Regions from separate parts of the Chryseobacterium turcicum genome, predicted to be linked through region 1. Evidence: riboswitches for the same ligand, from Rfam matches in the RefSeq annotation. Region 1 holds a riboswitch; each other region holds the start of a gene.
The links. Region 1 has a riboswitch for cobalamin ahead of LO744_RS07155 (TonB-dependent receptor plug domain-containing protein). Riboswitches for the same ligand answer to the same signal wherever they lie in the genome.
Positions count from the first base shown of each region.

Region 2: it holds a riboswitch for cobalamin, as region 1 does, so the genes downstream of both, LO744_RS13830 (YncE family protein) here and LO744_RS07155 (TonB-dependent receptor plug domain-containing protein) in region 1, are expected to answer to the same signal.
Region 3: it holds a riboswitch for cobalamin, as region 1 does, so the genes downstream of both, LO744_RS15800 (acyl-CoA thioesterase) here and LO744_RS07155 (TonB-dependent receptor plug domain-containing protein) in region 1, are expected to answer to the same signal.

Region 1 covers NZ_JAJNAY010000001.1:1,571,284-1,577,512, forward strand. Annotated here, with positions in the region: gene LO744_RS07145 (hypothetical protein) at 1-442, shown strand, start outside; gene LO744_RS07150 (YncE family protein) at 507-1,562, opposite strand; gene LO744_RS07155 (TonB-dependent receptor plug domain-containing protein) at 1,575-3,410, opposite strand; cobalamin riboswitch at 3,445-3,621, opposite strand; gene cdd (cytidine deaminase) at 3,919-4,401, opposite strand; gene namA (NADPH dehydrogenase NamA) at 4,693-5,745, shown strand; gene LO744_RS07170 (DUF2752 domain-containing protein) at 5,790-6,065, shown strand; gene LO744_RS07175 (CCC motif membrane protein) at 6,083-6,229, shown strand, end outside.
Region 2 covers NZ_JAJNAY010000001.1:3,038,579-3,044,807, reverse strand. Annotated here, with positions in the region: gene dnaG (DNA primase) at 1-88, shown strand, start outside; gene clpP (ATP-dependent Clp endopeptidase proteolytic subunit ClpP) at 318-1,004, shown strand; gene LO744_RS13840 (T9SS type A sorting domain-containing protein) at 1,079-2,197, opposite strand; gene LO744_RS13835 (T9SS type A sorting domain-containing protein) at 2,252-3,364, opposite strand; gene LO744_RS13830 (YncE family protein) at 3,373-4,644, opposite strand; cobalamin riboswitch at 4,748-4,935, opposite strand; gene LO744_RS13825 (hypothetical protein) at 5,047-5,340, opposite strand; gene tpiA (triose-phosphate isomerase) at 5,372-6,130, opposite strand.
Region 3 covers NZ_JAJNAY010000002.1:224,290-230,518, forward strand. Annotated here, with positions in the region: gene LO744_RS15780 (GEVED domain-containing protein) at 1-721, opposite strand, end outside; gene LO744_RS15785 (ATP-binding cassette domain-containing protein) at 1,077-1,739, shown strand; gene LO744_RS15790 (hypothetical protein) at 1,770-2,645, shown strand; gene LO744_RS15795 (SGNH/GDSL hydrolase family protein) at 2,724-3,521, shown strand; cobalamin riboswitch at 3,812-3,989, shown strand; gene LO744_RS15800 (acyl-CoA thioesterase) at 4,101-4,484, shown strand; gene LO744_RS15805 (HD domain-containing protein) at 4,626-5,216, opposite strand; gene LO744_RS15810 (XAC2610-related protein) at 5,194-5,889, opposite strand; gene LO744_RS15815 (PadR family transcriptional regulator) at 6,191-6,229, shown strand, end outside.

The sequences.
Region 1 (6,229 bases):
TAATCCTAAAGAAAAAGACAGAGATTATTATTATTTTCTGGTTGCAAATTGTTATTATAACATGTCTCAATACGGGAATGCATGGATGATGAGACGATATTCTTTAAGCTCGATAGGAAATTTTTCAATCCATGAAGACAATCAGGAGTTTAATACTGCTTCTCTTGCAAAATTCTATTATGGAAAAGCTTTAGAGAATGCTCAAACCGATAAATTCAGAGCTTTGTGCATAAGAATGCAAGGAAGGTGTGAAAATTATAATTACGATTTTATTGGGGAGAGTATTCGTACAGATTATTCTTCTAAAGCTGAGTATTATGAAGACACAAGATTTGGACAAAATAAATACTACGAGAATCTTAAAAATAAGTATTCTGGTGAATATGAAGATATGATTAGTGGTTGTGAATCTTTTAAAGCTTATTTTAAAGCGAGAAGATAAAATTATCAAATAAAAAATGCGATTTCCAAAGAAATTGCATTTTTTATTTTTTTAAAATAAGAGATTAATAGTTTTTGTAAACTCCGTTAGCCCCTTTTCCTGCTTTGAACTTGCTAACTGCTGTTCCTGCAGTAGTGTAAACTGTAATTTCGCTTGCTTCTGTAAATCCTTTTACATCAACCGTGAATATTCTTCCGTCTATTACCGAGAATCCGTAAAGTGTAAAATAATCTCCTCCATCTACTGCTGTAATAAGAGGTGAAGTAGGAGTTGTTGTAGCATTCATTGCCATAGAATAAATTTTATTCTTAGAACTAAAATAGAATCTACCTCCATCAATTTGAAGGTTTGTAGCTTTTTCAATTCCTGTCAATGTAGTCGTTGTAATAGTACCTCCGCTTGCAGGAATTTGGTGAATATATGAGTTCGAAGTTCCTTCAGCGATTGCATAAACACTGTTGTTGTAAGAAATAATTTTGTTGATATTAGTTCCGTTTGGTACCTGAATCGGAGAATCAATTGTATTACTACTCGTGTTAATTTTTGTAATTATAGTTCCAGGATTAAAAGAATTGGTATTTTGTACATAAATATTTCCTCCTGCTTCTACAATTCCTTCAACCGTACTTGTTGTTGCAAAGTCAATTTTCTTTACAAAAGAGTTGTCAGATAGTTTGTAAACATTTACAAATTTTCCTGCTCCAAACTGATCGTTTGTTACATAAAGATTACCATTGGCTACAGCCATATAACGAGGGTTATTCAATTGTGCAGTAATTTCTCCTGTTTTTTTGAATGTTAATCGGTCTACTACGGTAATTTTGTTTGAACTGTTTAATAGAAGATAAGCCTTATCATTATTAAAAGTCATTGTTTGAAGAACATCTCCTAAATTTTCGTTATTGTTTTTTGCTTTATAGATGTCATTTTGCATTAAGCTTAAATCTTTTGTAACAAAAGTAACATCAGCATTTGGAGTTTGGAAATTACCTTCATTAGTAATAAAAAAACCGTTGTTATATGTTATTTCCGGAATGGTTTCCTCGTAGTCTGAAGTACAAGAAACCGAAAATAAAAGAACGAAACCGAAAATAATTTGTAATAGTCTGTTTAATTTCATAATATAATATTGTTAAAAATTTATTGTTGCATTGATATTGTAATTTCTTTTTGGCAAAGGATAATATGCCGTTGTTTCATATACAGTATCTGTAATATTGTTCACTTTTATTCCTAAAGTATAGTTTTTTAGAATCGTGGCAGAAATTCCCGCATTCATTACAAAATATGGATAAATCGCATCTTTTTTGCTCTCATCAGAAGTTGTGTATGTTAATCCGTTAAACATTCCCTGTGCAAAAACATTCAAAAATTTATACTGATAATCTACATTTGAAGTAAATTTATGCAACGGAACATACATCAGCTGTTTTTGAATCTTCAAATCTACGGATTTTGTATAAGTATATCCAGCAATAAGCTTCACAGCATGATTTTCATTAAACTTTTTTTGATAACTAAGCTGAGATTCTAAGCCATAAGATTCTACTTTCTCAGTATTAAATGCTGCCCAATAGCCAAACGCAGTCGGAAGCCAACGAATCATATTGTCTATTTTAATATAATAAGGAGTGATGCTCAGTTTAAACCCATGTAGGCTAAATTCTTGATTTAAATCTGCCTGAACTGAAGTTTCTGATTTTAAGTTAAGATTTCCTCCAGGTTGCCAATACAAATCATTAAATGAAGGGTGCCTGAAGTTTTTTGATAAATTTAAATTAACCTGATACCAATTATTAGCTTTCCACTTACCTGAGAAAGAATAAAGAAGAGGAGAACTGATATCTTCTATAAAATTCTGTCTTATTCCAGCTTCAAAACGAAGATTTGGCGTCGCGAAATATCTTAATAAACCCGCAACCGAGCCTACATTTCTACTGACATTTCGAAGTTCTGAAGTCCCTAGGCCTTCTGCCTGATTTTGCTGAAATTCTCCGATAACACCAATATTCAGTTTAGGAATAATGAAGTAATTAAAATCATTTTTAAAAATGTAGTTCTTATTAATTCCGCCACTCGTAAAAGGGGCATTATAAATTCCGAAATATTTGAAATTATCTTCTGTGTAAGCTGCTTTTAAACTGTTTGAAACTTTAGATTTGTTGATGTCCCAAGCAACTAAACTTCTAAAAGTCTGTGCTGCATAACTAGTTTTATCCACATTTTCCGCAAGAATCCTATAATTCTGAGTCGCATCATAAAACTGACTTTGCCAAGAAATTGTTTGATGCTCTGCAATTTTATAGGCCGTACCTATATTGAAAGTTGTATTGTAAAACTTTCCGTTTCTATTGATGTAATTTTTTTCGGGAACTTCGTAGTTATTTTCACTAATTGAATAATTTCCTGAAGCTTTAAAACTGAATTTATCATTACTATATTCAGCTTTCAAGAAATTATTATACGTTCCGAACGAAGCTACTTCAGAATTATATATTCCTTTAAAACCTTGATTAAAACTTAAATCGTTATTCAAATGGATACTTCCGCCAATCGCGCCACTTCCGTAGATGACACTTCCGCCTCCAGATTTTATTTCCATTTGGTCGTATCCGAAAACTGCAATATTATTGATATCGCCCTGTCCTAAAAACTGCGAATTGATATTAATTCCGTTCCATACGAATGCTGTCTGTTGCGCTGTTGTTCCCCTAAATGAAGGCGAAGAAACTGCACCACGGCCGTTTTCTTTAATATAAATAGGAGACTGAAAACGTAAAACCTCGGAGAGGTTCGAAGAGTTTTTTTGAATATCTGCAGGAGATAAAGTAGTCAAAGAATGAAAAAGTTTTACTTTTTTCATCTGATTGTCGAATACAAATACGGTGTCAATATTTTTTTCCTGACTATAATATATTGTCAGGCAAGAAGACACCAAAAGTAGGGTAAATGCTTTTTTTAAAATCATATCATATCTGCCTTTCCTCCGAAAGCAATTCTATTATTAATATTAAATTTCGGCAGGTCTCCTGACTTTCGCTTTGCTACACCTTCCCGTTTTGGCAGTGGTTTTTGTAGCAATTTTTGTATGCGATTTACAGTTGCGGGGACAGCTTGAGATTTTCACTCAATTCCCTCTTAGTTCCAATCTATTGGAAACCAAAATTTTTTGCAAATATAGCTTTTTTGAAAAGAAAGATTAAATTTTTGTTAAGCCTAAAATATACCCATACAATTGATTTAAACTAGATGGTTTTAATCGGAAATTTTAACGAATGAAATTTATATAAAAGTCCCAACCATTTGGGTAAGTTTGGTTTTCTGAAGCAGATTTTCCTATGGTTATTTTTAATTTTTAAGCCACGAATGCACGAATATTTTTTAATATTTGTGCATTCGTGGCAAAATAGAGGTGTTGATTTCCCGTGATCCGCGAAAATGTAAAAGTAATCTGTGCGAGAAAAGCTGCAAAAAGATTACAAAAATGTTCCGTCAAAATAAAAAGGAAGCAAATCTTTAATAGAACTCACTTTAATTACTTCGTCATTTAAGCTGGAGAAATACAAATCAATATCCTCATTTTGCTTTGTTTCGTATTCTATAATGCTTTGTCGGCAAGCTCCACATGGAGGAATGGGTGGGGTTTTCTCTGAAAATTCTTCTGGACCACCTACAATAAAAATCTTTTTAATTTTTTGAGTGGGGAAATTAGCTCCAATCCAAAAAAGGGCTGTTCGCTCTGCACAAAGTCCTGACGGGAAAGCCGCATTTTCTTGATTATTTCCTGTGAAAATCTCACCATTCTCTAGCAAAACAGCACATCCTACAAAAAAGTTAGAGTATGGCGCGTATGCTTTTTCTCTGGCCTGAATTGCCTGTTCAAAAAGACGGTTTTCAACCTCTGAAAGTTCGTTCCTACCTTTGAAATGTTCGTAATTGATTTTTATATCTTTTTTCATTTTTTTCTCCGTAAAAAAGGGGCGTAAAAGTAAACTTTTTTAATGAGGTGGGCAATAAGTAGTTGATGGTTTCTATTTGAGGCAGGAAGATGGAAGATGGAGGTGTGATTTGAAATTTGAGATTTTTCGAGAATTAAACATAAGAAAAATCTTTGATTTTTAATCTTATGTGGTCTTTTATTTTCAAAGCTTAAAACTTTAGAAATTACTAATGTGTTAAAAAAAACTTCTAATGCGTTTGGTCTAGATCATACTGAATTTTGTATTTTTAGTTCTTAAAAAAATAATTAAATGTTATATTCTCCGATAAAATTTAGAAATGTAGAGCTTAAAAACCGTTGGGTAATGTCGCCAATGTGTATGTATTCTTGTGAAAACGGTGTTGCTAATGATTTCCATTTTGTGCATTACGGAAGCCGTGCTCAAGGTGGAACCGGTCTTCTGATTGTAGAAGCAAGTGGAGTAGAGCCAAAAGGTAGAATTACCAATCACTGCATGGGAATTTGGAATGATGAGCAAGCTGATGCACTTCAGAAGATTGTAGAATTTGTACACAAAAATTCAGAAAGTAAAATAGGAATTCAGATTGCTCATGCCGGAAGAAAAGGTTCTACATGGGAAAATAAACAGATTTCGGAAGAAGAAGGTTGGGAAACATTGGCTCCAAGTGCTATTCCGTATCATCCAACTGAAAGAATTCCGCATGTGTTAAGTTTAGAAGAAATAAAAGAACAGATTCAAAATTTCAAAAATGCGGCAAAAAGAGCGGTAAATGCAGGTTTTGATGTTGTTGAAATTCATGCTGCTCACGGATATTTAATTCATCAGTTTTTATCACCGCTTTCTAATGTGAGAACCGATGAGTATGGAGGCGGTTTTGAAAACAGAATCAGGTTTTTATTGGAAATTGTAGATGCTGTCAACGAAGAACTTAACGAAAATGTAGCACTTTTTGTGAGAATTTCTGGAACTGAATATGCTGAAAATGGCTGGGATATTGACGAAAGTGTAGAATTGTCTAAAATTTTGAAAACCCACAATGTTGATTTAGTCGACGTTTCAAGTGGTGGAAATATTCACGGTGCCAAAATTTCTGTTTTTGATGGTTATCAGGTTCCGTTTTCTTCGGCGATAAGAAATCAGGCACATGTGAAAACCGGAGCGGTAGGTTTGATTACGAAAACCGAACAGGCAGAAGAAATTCTTCAAAATGGTGAAGCTGATTTGATATTTGTAGCAAGAGAGATTTTACGAAATCCTTATTTAGCGGTTCATGGTTCGTTTGAAATGAAAGAAGAAACTTTTTTTCCGCATCAATACCTTAGAGCGAAAATTTCTTCTTAATTTTAAAAGCAATTTAAAAGACGGCAATGCGTATAGAAGATTTTATGCTTTCGTGTCCCAGCAAAAAGTTTTTGGGAATCGAATGTTTCGGATGTGGAACTCAGCGGGCTATTTTGATGGTTTTTCAGGGAAAGTTTTCTGAGGCCTTTCAAATGTTTCCGGCAGTGTACACCTTATTGCTGTTTTTCTGTTTTGTAGGAATCAATTTTATAGACAGGAAAAGAAATTATGGTCAGATTTTAATTTTTTTAGCAATAATTAATTCACTAATCATGGTTTTTTCCTACTTTTATAAACATTTTATTATTCATTTAAACTAAACATTAAAAAACAAATTATGAATCAACAAAAATTACCTAATGCTACGGCGGTACTTGTTTTAGGAATTGTTTCTATCATCGGATGTTGTTGTTACGGTATTTTGGGGCTAATTGCCGGAATTATCGGACTTGTACTTTACAAAAAAGACAATGCATTGTATCAG
Region 2 (6,229 bases), 1.5 Mb from region 1:
CACCATGCTGAAGCAGGCTTCTATAAGACTGAGCGAAATTATAGAATATTCGCCTATCAAGGGAATTTATGTGGATAGAAAGAGATAGTTTTTGGTTGTCGGTTGTCGGTTGATGGTTTGAAATTCGATGATTTATAACTGAGAAAAATAATTAATCTTCAACGTAGAGTTCACAATTTTGAAAGCTGCAACCTAAAACCTAAAACCTGTAACATAAAAACAATAGCCTAAACTGACAAAAAGTCTTATAAATTTTTAGGAATAAAAGTTGTAATTTACATTTCAAATAAATTTTAAAAAATAATACCAATAGAAATATGGACATTAAAAAAGAATTCAGAGATTTCTCTACGAAACACTTAGGAAACAGCGGTTTGGCTACCGATCAGTATATGGGAATGTATGGTCCAACGAATCTTACGCCTTACATCATGGAAGAAAGAAGATTAAACGTTGCCCAAATGGACGTTTTCTCTCGTTTGATGATGGATAGAATTATTTTCTTAGGAACAGGAATTGACGATCAGGTGGCAAACATTGTAACTGCTCAGTTACTTTTCTTAGAAAGTGCAGATCCTTCAAAAGATATTCAGATCTACATCAACTCTCCTGGAGGAAGTGTTTATGCAGGTTTAGGAATCTATGACACGATGCAGATTATCAAGCCAGATGTTGCTACGATCTGTACAGGTATTGCTGCTTCTATGGGAGCCGTTCTATTGGTTGCGGGTGAAAAAGGAAAGCGTTCTGCTTTGAAGCACTCAAGAGTAATGATTCACCAACCTTCTGGTGGTGCTCAAGGGGTTGCTTCTGATATGGAAATCAACTTAAGAGAGATGTTGAAACTTAAAAAAGAGTTGTATGACATTATTTCTGAGCATTCTGGTCAAACTTACGAATGGGTTGAGAAAGCGTCAGACAGAGATTATTGGATGACTTCTACCGAAGCTAAAGATTTTGGAATGGTAGATGAGGTTTTACAAAGAACAAAAGAGAAGAAATAATTGATCAAGTTAGTATACAAAATCGGCGCATCCAAAGGGTGCGCCGATTTTTTTCATCGTGTTTTTAGAATTGTTTATTTTTTGATAATCTTATGAGTGGTTACTGATTTTTCAGTTTTGATTTCAACAAAATAAATACCTGATTGTAAGCTTTGAATATTAATCTTTTTATTTTGAGTATTGATTACTTTTTGTCCGGAAATAGAGTAGATATTGATATCTTTAATAGTATCCTGAGTTTCAATAATCACAAAATTACTTGCCGGATTAGGATAGATTTTAAAGTTTTGCTTTACAGCATCAGAAACGCTTAAAGTAATATTGGTAACATTCGGAGTAAAAGGTATTCTTGTTCCGAAGCTTAATCCGAACCAATCATTATTCACCAATTGAATTTGTGACAGATTAGTTTGCCCTCTCCAGCTTGAAAGGTCTTTTCCTTTGTATAATTTCCAAGAATGGTTTCCTGTGGCATTTCCTGAAAAATTATTCAGTGATAATGCTGAAATTTGGCTGGCTGCAGAAGTGTAATTAAATTCGCTCACTTGAGAATCTATTAATTGCAAAGCTTGTTCAGCAGTAATCGTTCCGTTATATTGAATTCCAAAAGCAAAAGAATCAGCGTTTCCGTTTGAATTATTTGTATTGAAATCTATGACAACGACACTTTTATTACTTCCTGTTCCAATCCAATTAATAATTTGAGAAGAATTAAACCATGCAGAATTATAGGCAGGAACTGGCGTAGAAGGCGGTCCCAAAGTTGTTACTGGAGTAAAACCGTATCCATAAGATAAACCGTACCATTTACCGTCAACTAATGGGTCATTATTTACGCCATTATTTGTTGTCATGTTATTTGAAGAAGTTCCTGACCAGGTTGACCAATAATCATCAGTATTTGGAGTGTGGTGGTTGTAATCAAAACTATATAAAAATCCGCTTGGTACTTCTGCGGTAACTTTTGAATCTGCAGCGTCGATAGCATTAATCAAATCTTCCATGGTTAGATTGGCATCATCGAATCTATATCCCCAAACATAAGAGGTCGGATTGTCTGAATCATTGAAATCTGCGATTAGATAAGCTTTTTTAGAACCTGTGCCAACCCAAAATTTCACGTCATTTTCGGTTAATTGAGCGAATGAAAATTGAAATATAAATAGTAAAAGAAAAAGTATTGATTTTTTCATTGATGAATTTTAAAGTGAAAAAAAAAGAGCACCATAAAGATGCTCTCTATTGAATTATTTTTTGATGATTTTATGCGTTGTGGTTGATGTATCTGTTTTAATTTGAACAAAATAAACACCAGACTGCAAACTTTGAATATTGATTTTTTTATTTTGGGTATTGATTACCTTTTGCCCTGAAACAGAGAAAATATTCACGTCTTTAACGCTTTCCTGAGTTTCAATAACAATAAAATCACTCGCCGGATTTGGGTATATTTTAAAGCTTTGCTTTGTCGCATCAGAAACGCTTAAAGTAATGTTCGCTTCTGTTGGCGTAAACGGTCTTCTTGTTCCGAAGCTCAATCCAAACCATTCATTATTTCCTAAAGTTATTGTAGAAAGGTCAGCATTGGTTTTCCAGTTTGATACATTGGTTCCCTTGTATAGTTTCCAAGTATTTGTTCCGCTTGCTGTTCCTGAATAAGAATTTAATGATAAAGTAGAAACTTGATTTGCTGCTGAAGTATAATTAAATGTGCTGGTTTGAGCGTCAATCAACTGTAAAGCCTGTTCAGCCGTAATTGTTCCGTTATATTGAATTCCAAAAACAAAAGAATTGGCAGCTCCATTGGTATTATCAGTTCCGAAATCGACAACAACTAAACTTTTATTAGAACCGGTTCCAATCCAGTTGGTCATTTGATTTGAATTGTACCATAGAGAACTGTATGCGGGAATTGGTGTTGCAGGTGCCTGCATGGATGGGTTTGAAAATCCGTAAGAAAATCCGTACCATCTTCCGTCCTGTACACTTCCTCCGATTCCTCCGTTACCAGAAAAGGTTGAAGCCGAATTTCCAGACCAAGTACTCCACCAGTCTGACCCCGAAGTTCTGTAATGGTCGTTGAATCCTACAGTATTTAAAAATCCACCACTTTGTTGGTATGTAAACTGAGGTTCTGCGGTCTGAATTCTTTGTAATAAATTATTAATAGTCAAAGATTCTCCTACATTGAATCTTACACCCCATGCATAAGACCTGTCATCGGTTCCATCTTTGAAATCTACAACAACGTACGCTGTTTGAGTACCACTTCCAACGAAAAATTTAACGTCATTTGCTGTAAACTGCGCAAAAGACAATGTAACAACAAAAGTGAATATAAAGCTTAAAATTTTCTGCATTTCAAAGATTATTTAATGATTAACTTTTCGTTGAAGCTGATGTTTTTATCAGTAATTTTTACAATATAAACTCCTTTAGAAAGTGTACTCACATCAATTCCGTTTTGAGTGTATTCAGTATTGATAATCATTCTTCCGTTTGCATCATAAACTTGAATGTTTCCTGAGTTTAACCCTTTTACAAAGAATTTATTGCTTGCAGGATTAGGGTATAATGATAACTTAGAAGCTCTTGTGTTTTCAGCAGTTGAAAGAGATGCGGTATTATAAGCAATAATTTGATTGGGTAGAGAAGTTACTGTGAACGTATTCAACAAAGAACCTTGTAAATCGTAAGCATAGATTTTTCCTGTAGCGGTATATCCTGAAGGGTCGGCTGCATAGATTTTATTATTAACAACATTAAATCCGTACGCAGTTCCGTAGCTGTTTACAGTAATCGGTGTAACGGCAATTGGAGCGGTAGTAATTGAAGGCGAAGCAATAGGTGTTTTGTAGATTGATGCTTCATTCATATAATAGATATTCGTTCCGTCGGTATCCATATAAGAAGGTTTTACACCGACCGGAAATGTTGTAGTAGAAGCTGTAGTCTGAGTGGTTGTGTTATAAACCGTAAGTGTTCCGAAAGAAGTAGAGGCATAAGGATTTCCCGAACTCATAATGTATAGTAAATTGTCTTTTTCAAAAATACTGTTCGGTGAGTCTCCTACATTTACCTGTGATTCAACAGTATTGGTCGTCGTATTGATGATATCCATAAAATGATTAAGTCCGAAACCTCCTTTCAGTAAAACATACAATTTATTGTTTTTGGCAAAGATTTTTTCAGGTCCGTCTCCTACAGGAATGTTCGTTTCGTGAGCATAAGTACTTAAATCATAAACTGATACGTAGTTTGTAGGACCGTTGTTTCCCCAGTTGGTTACATAAAATTTATTTCCGCTAAAAGCAATATATCTTGGGTTAGCAAGATTGGTTGAAATCGTTGTAATCAAAGAAAAATCAGATTTGTTGATGACCTTGATTGTATTGGAATAATTTAAAACTACAAAAATCTTATCGCCAAAAACTTTAATGTCCTGACCGGTGTCACCCAATATCGCATTATTGTTTTTAAGTTTAAAATAATTGTTGGTGACAACCGATTGATTGTTGATGAAAGATACTTCTGCAGTACTGCTTCCGATACCGCCTTCGTTGAGGACTAAAATTCCTTCAGTTTGAGCATTTGCATATGAAATTACAAATGCAAGAATAAGAAAATAGATTTTCTTCATGATATAATTATATTTAAAGTTTTGTTCCCGAAACTTCACTGCAGGAAAAAACTATCATGAAAAAATCTCTGAAGATTTTATCTCATAAACTTTTACTCCCGAAAGTTGAAATTAATCTAAGGCAGGTCTCCTGGCTTGCATCTTATTTATAACCTTCCCAAACCTAAAGTTCAGTGGTGTATTTATAATAAGTTGAATAGCTTACAGTTGCGGGTACAGCTCAAGAATTATTTTTTCACTTGATTCCCTATTAATGAACGCATGGGTTCAACCTTAAACTTTTGCAAAGATATTATTTAAAAATTGATTTTATTTTTACGATTAGTTTTTATTAATCAATATTATGTTTGTAAATTTATTAATAAAGCTTTGTGATTTTACGAATTGCTTAATTGAAACCGATTAGCTGATGTGTTTTTGATTATTTTTCTTTTTGAAAAAGATAGTATAGATGAGAAGAGTCTGTAAAAAGACGTTCCCAAAGAGAATTAAAAACGATTGATAAGTTGGTAATGGCAAATAAAAAGGAAGAAGCCTATTGAAAAATATTGCCGGAGAACAACTCAGGTAATTAATGATGATAAAAGGATATTTGAGAAATTCTATGTTTATTGCAGATACGATAGAACTGTAAAAAACAGAATAAATTACATCAAATAAAAGAATGGCAAAATAAAGTAAGATAAATTTCTTCATTATTTATTTGATGTAATTTTTAATTTATATTTTAGTTAAAACCTTCAATAATTTTAGAGAAATCTTCCAGCTTTAAAGCAGCTCCGCCAATCAAACCACCGTCGATATCAGGTTGAGAGAAAATTTCTTTTGCGTTATCAGGTTTTACAGAACCTCCATAAAGAATAGAGATTTCGTCTGCAATTTCCTGTCCGTATTTTGCAGCGATAATTCCTCTGATGTGAGCGTGAATTTCCTGAGCCTGTTCAGGAGTTGCAGTTTCTCCGGTTCCAATTGCCCAAACTGGTTCGTAAGCAATCACCACTTTTTTAATTTCTTCTGCAGAAAGTGTGAAAAGAGCCGTTTCAGTCTGAGTTTTTACTACGTCAAGATGTTGACCTGCTTTTCTTTGTTCTAAAGTTTCACCATTACAGTAAACAGGAATCAACCCTTTGTCTAAAGCTAATTTTACTTTTTTATTGCAGCTTTCGTCGTTTTCACCGTGATATTGTCTTCTTTCAGAATGTCCGATTAAAGAACCCGTTGCGCCAATAGACTCCAACATATCTGCAGAAATTTCGCCAGTGTAAGCTCCGCTTTCAAATTCGCTCATATCCTGAGAGAAAACTCCGATTTCGTTTTTCTCGAAGATATCTTTTGCCATGGTTAAATACAAAGCAGGCGGTGCAATCCAAACTTCACAATTGGTTGCGTTATTGTTTTTGTAGCTTAGTAATTGAATCATTAATTGTTGAGCCTCAACTACATTTTTGTTCATTTTCCAGTTTCCTGCAACTATTTTTCTTCTCATAGTTTCTATATTATCTTTTTATTTCTTTTTTACTTAAATTAAATTTTATTCTGTAAAATTTGCTAAATCTGCGTGAGCTGAATTTTCTCGCAGATTATT
Region 3 (6,229 bases), on a different contig from region 1:
CTGACGCTAAGGAAGGCACACTAAAAGTATTTGTACTAACTGCAGCCGAGCTTGAGGTAGAATTCATAATTATTTCACTAGCTTCAAAAGTTCCATTTGCATTAAAATCAATCCAAACCGTTACAAAAGCGGCATTAGGATTTACTGCTCCAGTTTTGGTTGCAGAAATAGTATTGTTTGCAGAACCCCAAGTTAAATAAACTTTACGAGTCGCATCCGGACGATAATCGGTGTATAAAGACGTAAGCGAATTACTTATCATTTGCGATAAACCAGTTGAGGAAGGAGTAACCGTAACATTCGAAAGATGCATAATACCCGAATTTACAGATTCTGACGTACAATAATTGAGTTTTGTATTAAAAACCACTACCGTTGACCATGTACCTGGAACATTATTGCAAAATTTAGCAACCTGAACTTCATACGCAGTACATGACATTAAACCATTAAAATTATAAAAATTTTGATTTGCGGGTACTGTCGGCGAACTCCAGGGAAAATTACCTACCGGTCTGAATCTTAAAATATAATCTGAAGTATTTGGGTCATTTGCCCAGCTCACTGTTGCTGCGGTATGTGTGATACTGGTCACAGTAACATTTGCCGGAGCTAATAAATCGCAGAAATAATCTAGTTTTGTTTTTTCGGAAATATTTTTCCCTTGATAAAATGTAGTTCCTACTAAAACGAGAAATAAATAGAATAGATTTTTAACCATATAATTAGTCTTTTAATTTTTTCTAAAAATAATGAAAATATTCTTTAATAAGTGATTAAACATTATTCTTATTTTTGAACATGGTAATGAATTTAAAAATATTATGGATCTTTTATAGAAAACTTCTGATCCCGGGAGTTTCATTTTCTCTTTTTTTATCCGGTACACTTGGTTTTACTTTTAAAAATTTCAGTTTGTGCTTTGTTTTATTATTTCCTTTGCTTCATTATTTTGTTTACGAATTGAGATTAAAAAATGAATATCTTTTTTATGCCAATTTGGGATTTTCTAGAACTTGTCTTTGGATAATTACAGTTAGTTTTGGTATTGGTTTAAAACTTTTTGCAAATTTTATATGAGTATACTTCACATCGACAATATTACAAAGTCTTTTGGTGAAAAAGATATTTTAAAAGACATTTATCTAAGCTGTGAAACAGGAAAAACATCAGGGATTCTGGGACGAAACGGTTGTGGAAAATCAACTTTGTTTCAAATTATTTTTGGAACAGTAAAAGGAAATACGCAATATATAAAATTCGACAATACCATTCTAAAAACTCAATTTGAAAGAAAAAATAAAATTGCTTATTTACCTCAACATTCATTTTTACCAAAGAATATAAAAATCAAGAATTTGATTAATTTATTTTGTGATAAAGAAAATAGCCGAAAAATTTCTGACTTAGCATTAATTCATCCTTTTTTTAATGAAACCCCAACAACACTTTCAGGTGGAGAACTCAGAATTGTAGAAGCGCTATTGATTATTTATTCTAAAGCTGAATTTATCTTATTGGATGAGCCTTTTCATAGTTTATCGCCGAAAATAATTAGTAAATTAAAAACAATTATTAAACAGCAAACTGAGCAAAAAGGATTTATCATTTCTGACCATCAATATCATGATGTTCTCGATATTTCTGATAACATTTTTCTTCTTTCAGAGGGTTATTTAAGACCCGTTAAAGATTTAACAGAATTAAAGAGATTTAATTATCTTCCTCAAAATATTTAATTTATATCTTTTAGCCCAATTATATCAACTATGAAACCTCTCAAAACCTTATTCTATATCATCATTTTCATTTCGCAGTCTTTAATTGCTCAGACAACTGATAAAAATAATTTGGAGAATTTCAGAAAGATGAAAACTCCACAAATTACATCTAATGATATTGTTGTACCAACCTATGAAAATTTAATGAATAATGTAAAAAAAGAACAACCTGTACATGGTTATTTCTACCGCACCACCTGTAAACCTACCCATTTAAGTTGTTTTTATTCTGTCGAAAATAAAGAGAAAAACGACGGAAAAATTTATGGTTTTGAAAATAAAAAGATTAATTATATTATTATTGTAAAAAAAGATAATCAAGTCTACAAAAGACCTACAGAAAACAAAGAATTTCCGCAAGAGTTTTCTAATGGTGTTTCTACCTATATTGATTTCTATAGTTCAGGAGCAATTCATACCATCAGACAATTTGGAAATAATGGAAAAGTAACCAATATACCGGTTGGAACTTGGTATGCATATTCTGAAAATGGTAAAATTCTTAATACAATGGAGCATGATCAACATTTTAAAATGAATTTTTATGATATTTTAAAAATTGCAGAAAGAAAAGATCTTCCAGACTTCCAAATTTCGAGAAAATTTAATGATCTCAATTCATTCTGGTATATTTATTTAGAACCTCACTATAAAGATAATATCACTAAAAGCCGACAGATCTTGGTGGATGATAAAAGCGGGAATATTATTTATGACATTGATAAAAACCAGGAAAAACAGCTACAAGAAAAGAACTACGAAAATCTTGGATTAACTGAAGAAAATTTGAAATGGCTAAAAAATAATGATCTTCACCAGATATCTGATAGGGAACTTTATGTACCTTTTGGAGGTCGTTTATAAAATTAAATAAATACAAAACCATTTTTACCATCAAAAAATATTTAATTTATATCTTTGAACTATAAATATTCATTTACAATGACTTTCATCTACAAAACAATCTATTTATCGATATTCAGTATTTTTTCTTGTACTTTAATTAATGCCCAAAATAAAGTTCCTTTTGGGGTGGTAAAAGCCGAAGAAGGATATGCAATGGTGCGTGTACACAAAGAAGATTACCGAAAAATCGTTGATAAAATAAGAATGAAAAGAGGCGATGTTTTTGTTTATGTAAAGCCGGCTCCCGGAGAAACAGAATGGATTTGGATAAAATATCCTGAGAAAGAAGAACTTCCAAAGCCTTTTGTAAGGTACGATAGCCTTAATAAAGAAGGAATGGTAAATAAAAGCCGTATTGCATTTATCGATCAGCTTCCAAAATTTACTCCCATATTATCTAAAAATGGAAGATCTATTACTTTCACCGATAATAACAACCAAAAGATACCAACCGCTCAAAGAACGAAAGTGGTGATTGACATCTATCCTTCGAGTGCAAAATTCAAAAAGCAGGAAAAAGATGCAGAAGGAAATATCATTAAAATCGACAAACAAAAACCTTGGGGTATCAGCAAAGAACTTCCTGAAGATTTAAAGGAAGTAAAATCGGTACGTGTACAACAACCGGGAAGAGGTTCTGTTTTTGTGAGAGAAGCCATCAAAAATATGTTTCAGCCTACGATGGATTTTGAAAACATGGGCGTAACTTCCATTGACGATGACCATATTTTTCTTTACATGATTAATGGTTCAGGAAAAGACCGATACACTACTTTTTGGACCATCAAAGAAGGAAGAGCCATCAGTCAGATTGTTTACGCCAATCCTGAATAAAAAACTTACTTAAACTTTTATTTAACCACAAAAGGCTCAAAAGATTTAGATATTTATATTCAAAATAAATGAGTATCTAGAAAAAAGTGCGCAAAAGTTTTTGAAAATCTTTGATTTTTTATTCTTTTGTGAACTTTAATAATCTAAATAATAGCATTACAATTATCTTTTGTCCCTTTTGCGGTTAAATCTAAAACTACTTTAAATAGGCTTAAAATTAAAAAATCTAGTTTATTATTCTTATTTTTGCACCCGAAAAGTATTTAGCTTTTGGTGAATAGCCTTTGCTTATTACTTTTCAAGAAACTGGTTCTGTTTAACCGCAGATTAAAAGGGAATCGTGTGAAAATCACGAGCTGTCGCGCAACTGTAAGTAACCGAAGTCTTTATAAAAAACCACTGTGCAAAAGCATGGGAAGGAATAAAGATGTTACAAGTCAGGAGACCTGCCTATTTCTTTAGACAAAAACTTTCGCGATTTGAAGTTTATTGATCTTATAGTCTTTTGGGAATTTCATGTTCCCGAATAATTCTGTGGGTTTAATACGATTTCATTTTCGCTTTAATTAATAATGAAATATGACTACAGAAGAAAGAATTCAATCATCGGAAACCCGAATTTTCAAAGCCGTTTTCCCTAACACGACCAATCATTACGATACCCTTTTCGGAGGAACAGCGATGCAATTGATGGATGAAGTAGCCTTTATTACTGCTACAAGATTCGCAAGAAAACGCGTGGTAACGGTAAGCAGCGATAAAATAGATTTTAAAAAACCAATTCCTGCAGGAACCATCGTAGAGCTTATCGGAAAAGTTTCCCACGTTGGAAAAACGAGTATGAAGGTGAATGTAGAAATCTACACCGAGCAAATGTATTCTTATGAAAGAGAGAAGGCAATTGTAGGAGATTTTACTTTTGTAGCGATTGATGAATTTAAGAAACCAATTCAAATACTATAGACAGAAAAATTTCGGCAACTTTTAGCTGCCGAAATCCATTTCTTTCCCCCAAGTTTTCGGTGGGTAAAACCTGCCGAAAACTTTTATTTATGTTCTAAATCTTCCCAAAATTGAAAGAATAATTTCATGAAAATTGAAAAACTATCTCAAGACTTTTCCGTTCTCTAAATTTAAGTTTAATAAAGTCTGAAAAGCCTCTCCCATTTCATCTGAAGCTCTGCTTATGGCATTTTCCAGCATATTTCTTATTTGCAGTTCGGTTACCTTGGCTTCAGTCCAGCTTTTTCCAGCGGTATAAGTGTTGAGAATAAAAGGCATTATTCTGTCGATAGCACACGCAAAAATAGCATCAGGAGTTTGTTCTTCTTCAAATTCAAGCCACAGATTGAAAAATTCTGAACGAATAGGCTCATCTAAAATACCAAAAATATTTTGTGCAGACAGCTTTTCTCTTTCAAACTTCCCTACCATTGCCGCTTCATCAAAAAGAAAAGTATCACCGGCTTCAATTTCTACTAAATCATGAATAGAAAGCATTCTTATTACTCTCAATAAATCGATATCGGCTCTGTTTTTCGCATAAGGAAAAAGAATTTGCGCCAAAATAATGATTTGCCAAGAATGTTCCGCGGTATTTTCTCTTCTAGAATCATCTGCATTATAATTTCTTCTCTGTACATTTTTCAGAGCATCTACGGCGATGATAAAATCAATCTCTTTCTGTATTTTCATTATTTTCTTCTTTAAAATATACCTCTCTAGGATAAATGGTAGTTGTTGTAAACCATTTGTAATCTATAAATTCTCTTTTTACGGTGGTTACTTCTTTAGAATCTTTGGTATCTTCTTCAAATTCTAAAACTTTCAAAAGTCCTCTTTCGGGAACGAAAAGGTATTCTGATCTAAGATTCCAGCAGCAGCCATTTTTTAAATAAGCAGTAATTCGTTTAAGATGAGAATCTACTGCAAACATTCCTGAATTTGACCGAACCAAATCGGTGAGTTCATCATTTAATACCAACTGTTGTGTAGAAGCATCGTTTAAATAAACTTCAAAAAAAGGATTTCCTTGATTATTATTTCCGTTTCTAATGGCAACATCTTCAGTTCCGTCAAAATTAAAATCATCAAAAACAACCGATTTTTTTAATGAATCTAAAGCCGGCTTTCGGTTTTCATTTAAATCTACATAAAAATTACCTGAAGATAAAGTCTGATATTTTTTCATCGAACTTTTATCATAAATATCAACAGTTGCTTTCCCATTGCATTGATTCTCAATACAATTTTCAATTGTAACAATAACATTAAATTTTTCTGAAACATTCGGTAACTCAAAAAAGTTTTGTGCACTACAAAGTCCACCTAAAAGAACCGATGTCATTAGAAATCTGGAGTAATTCATGGTTGGTTAGTTTTAAAATCAAAATTTCAGAAAGAAAATCCGAAAAACTTGATAACAAAGATAAAAATTTAAGACCAAAAACGAGTGTACTTATAATAATTAATGAGTAGGTAGAATTATTACATAAATTTATTAAATTGATTTACAATACTTTAAATGTATTTTATAAATAATTTCACTACTTTGCATTGCATATTACCATTTTAATTACATATCTTTGTAATGTAAAATAGGAATAGGTTCAACTAGCTAGGAACCGAAATCTAAAATTTATATAACTAATTAACAAAACCTATTAAAGATGAATACCGAAAATACCAAAGCGCAAATGCGAAAAGGG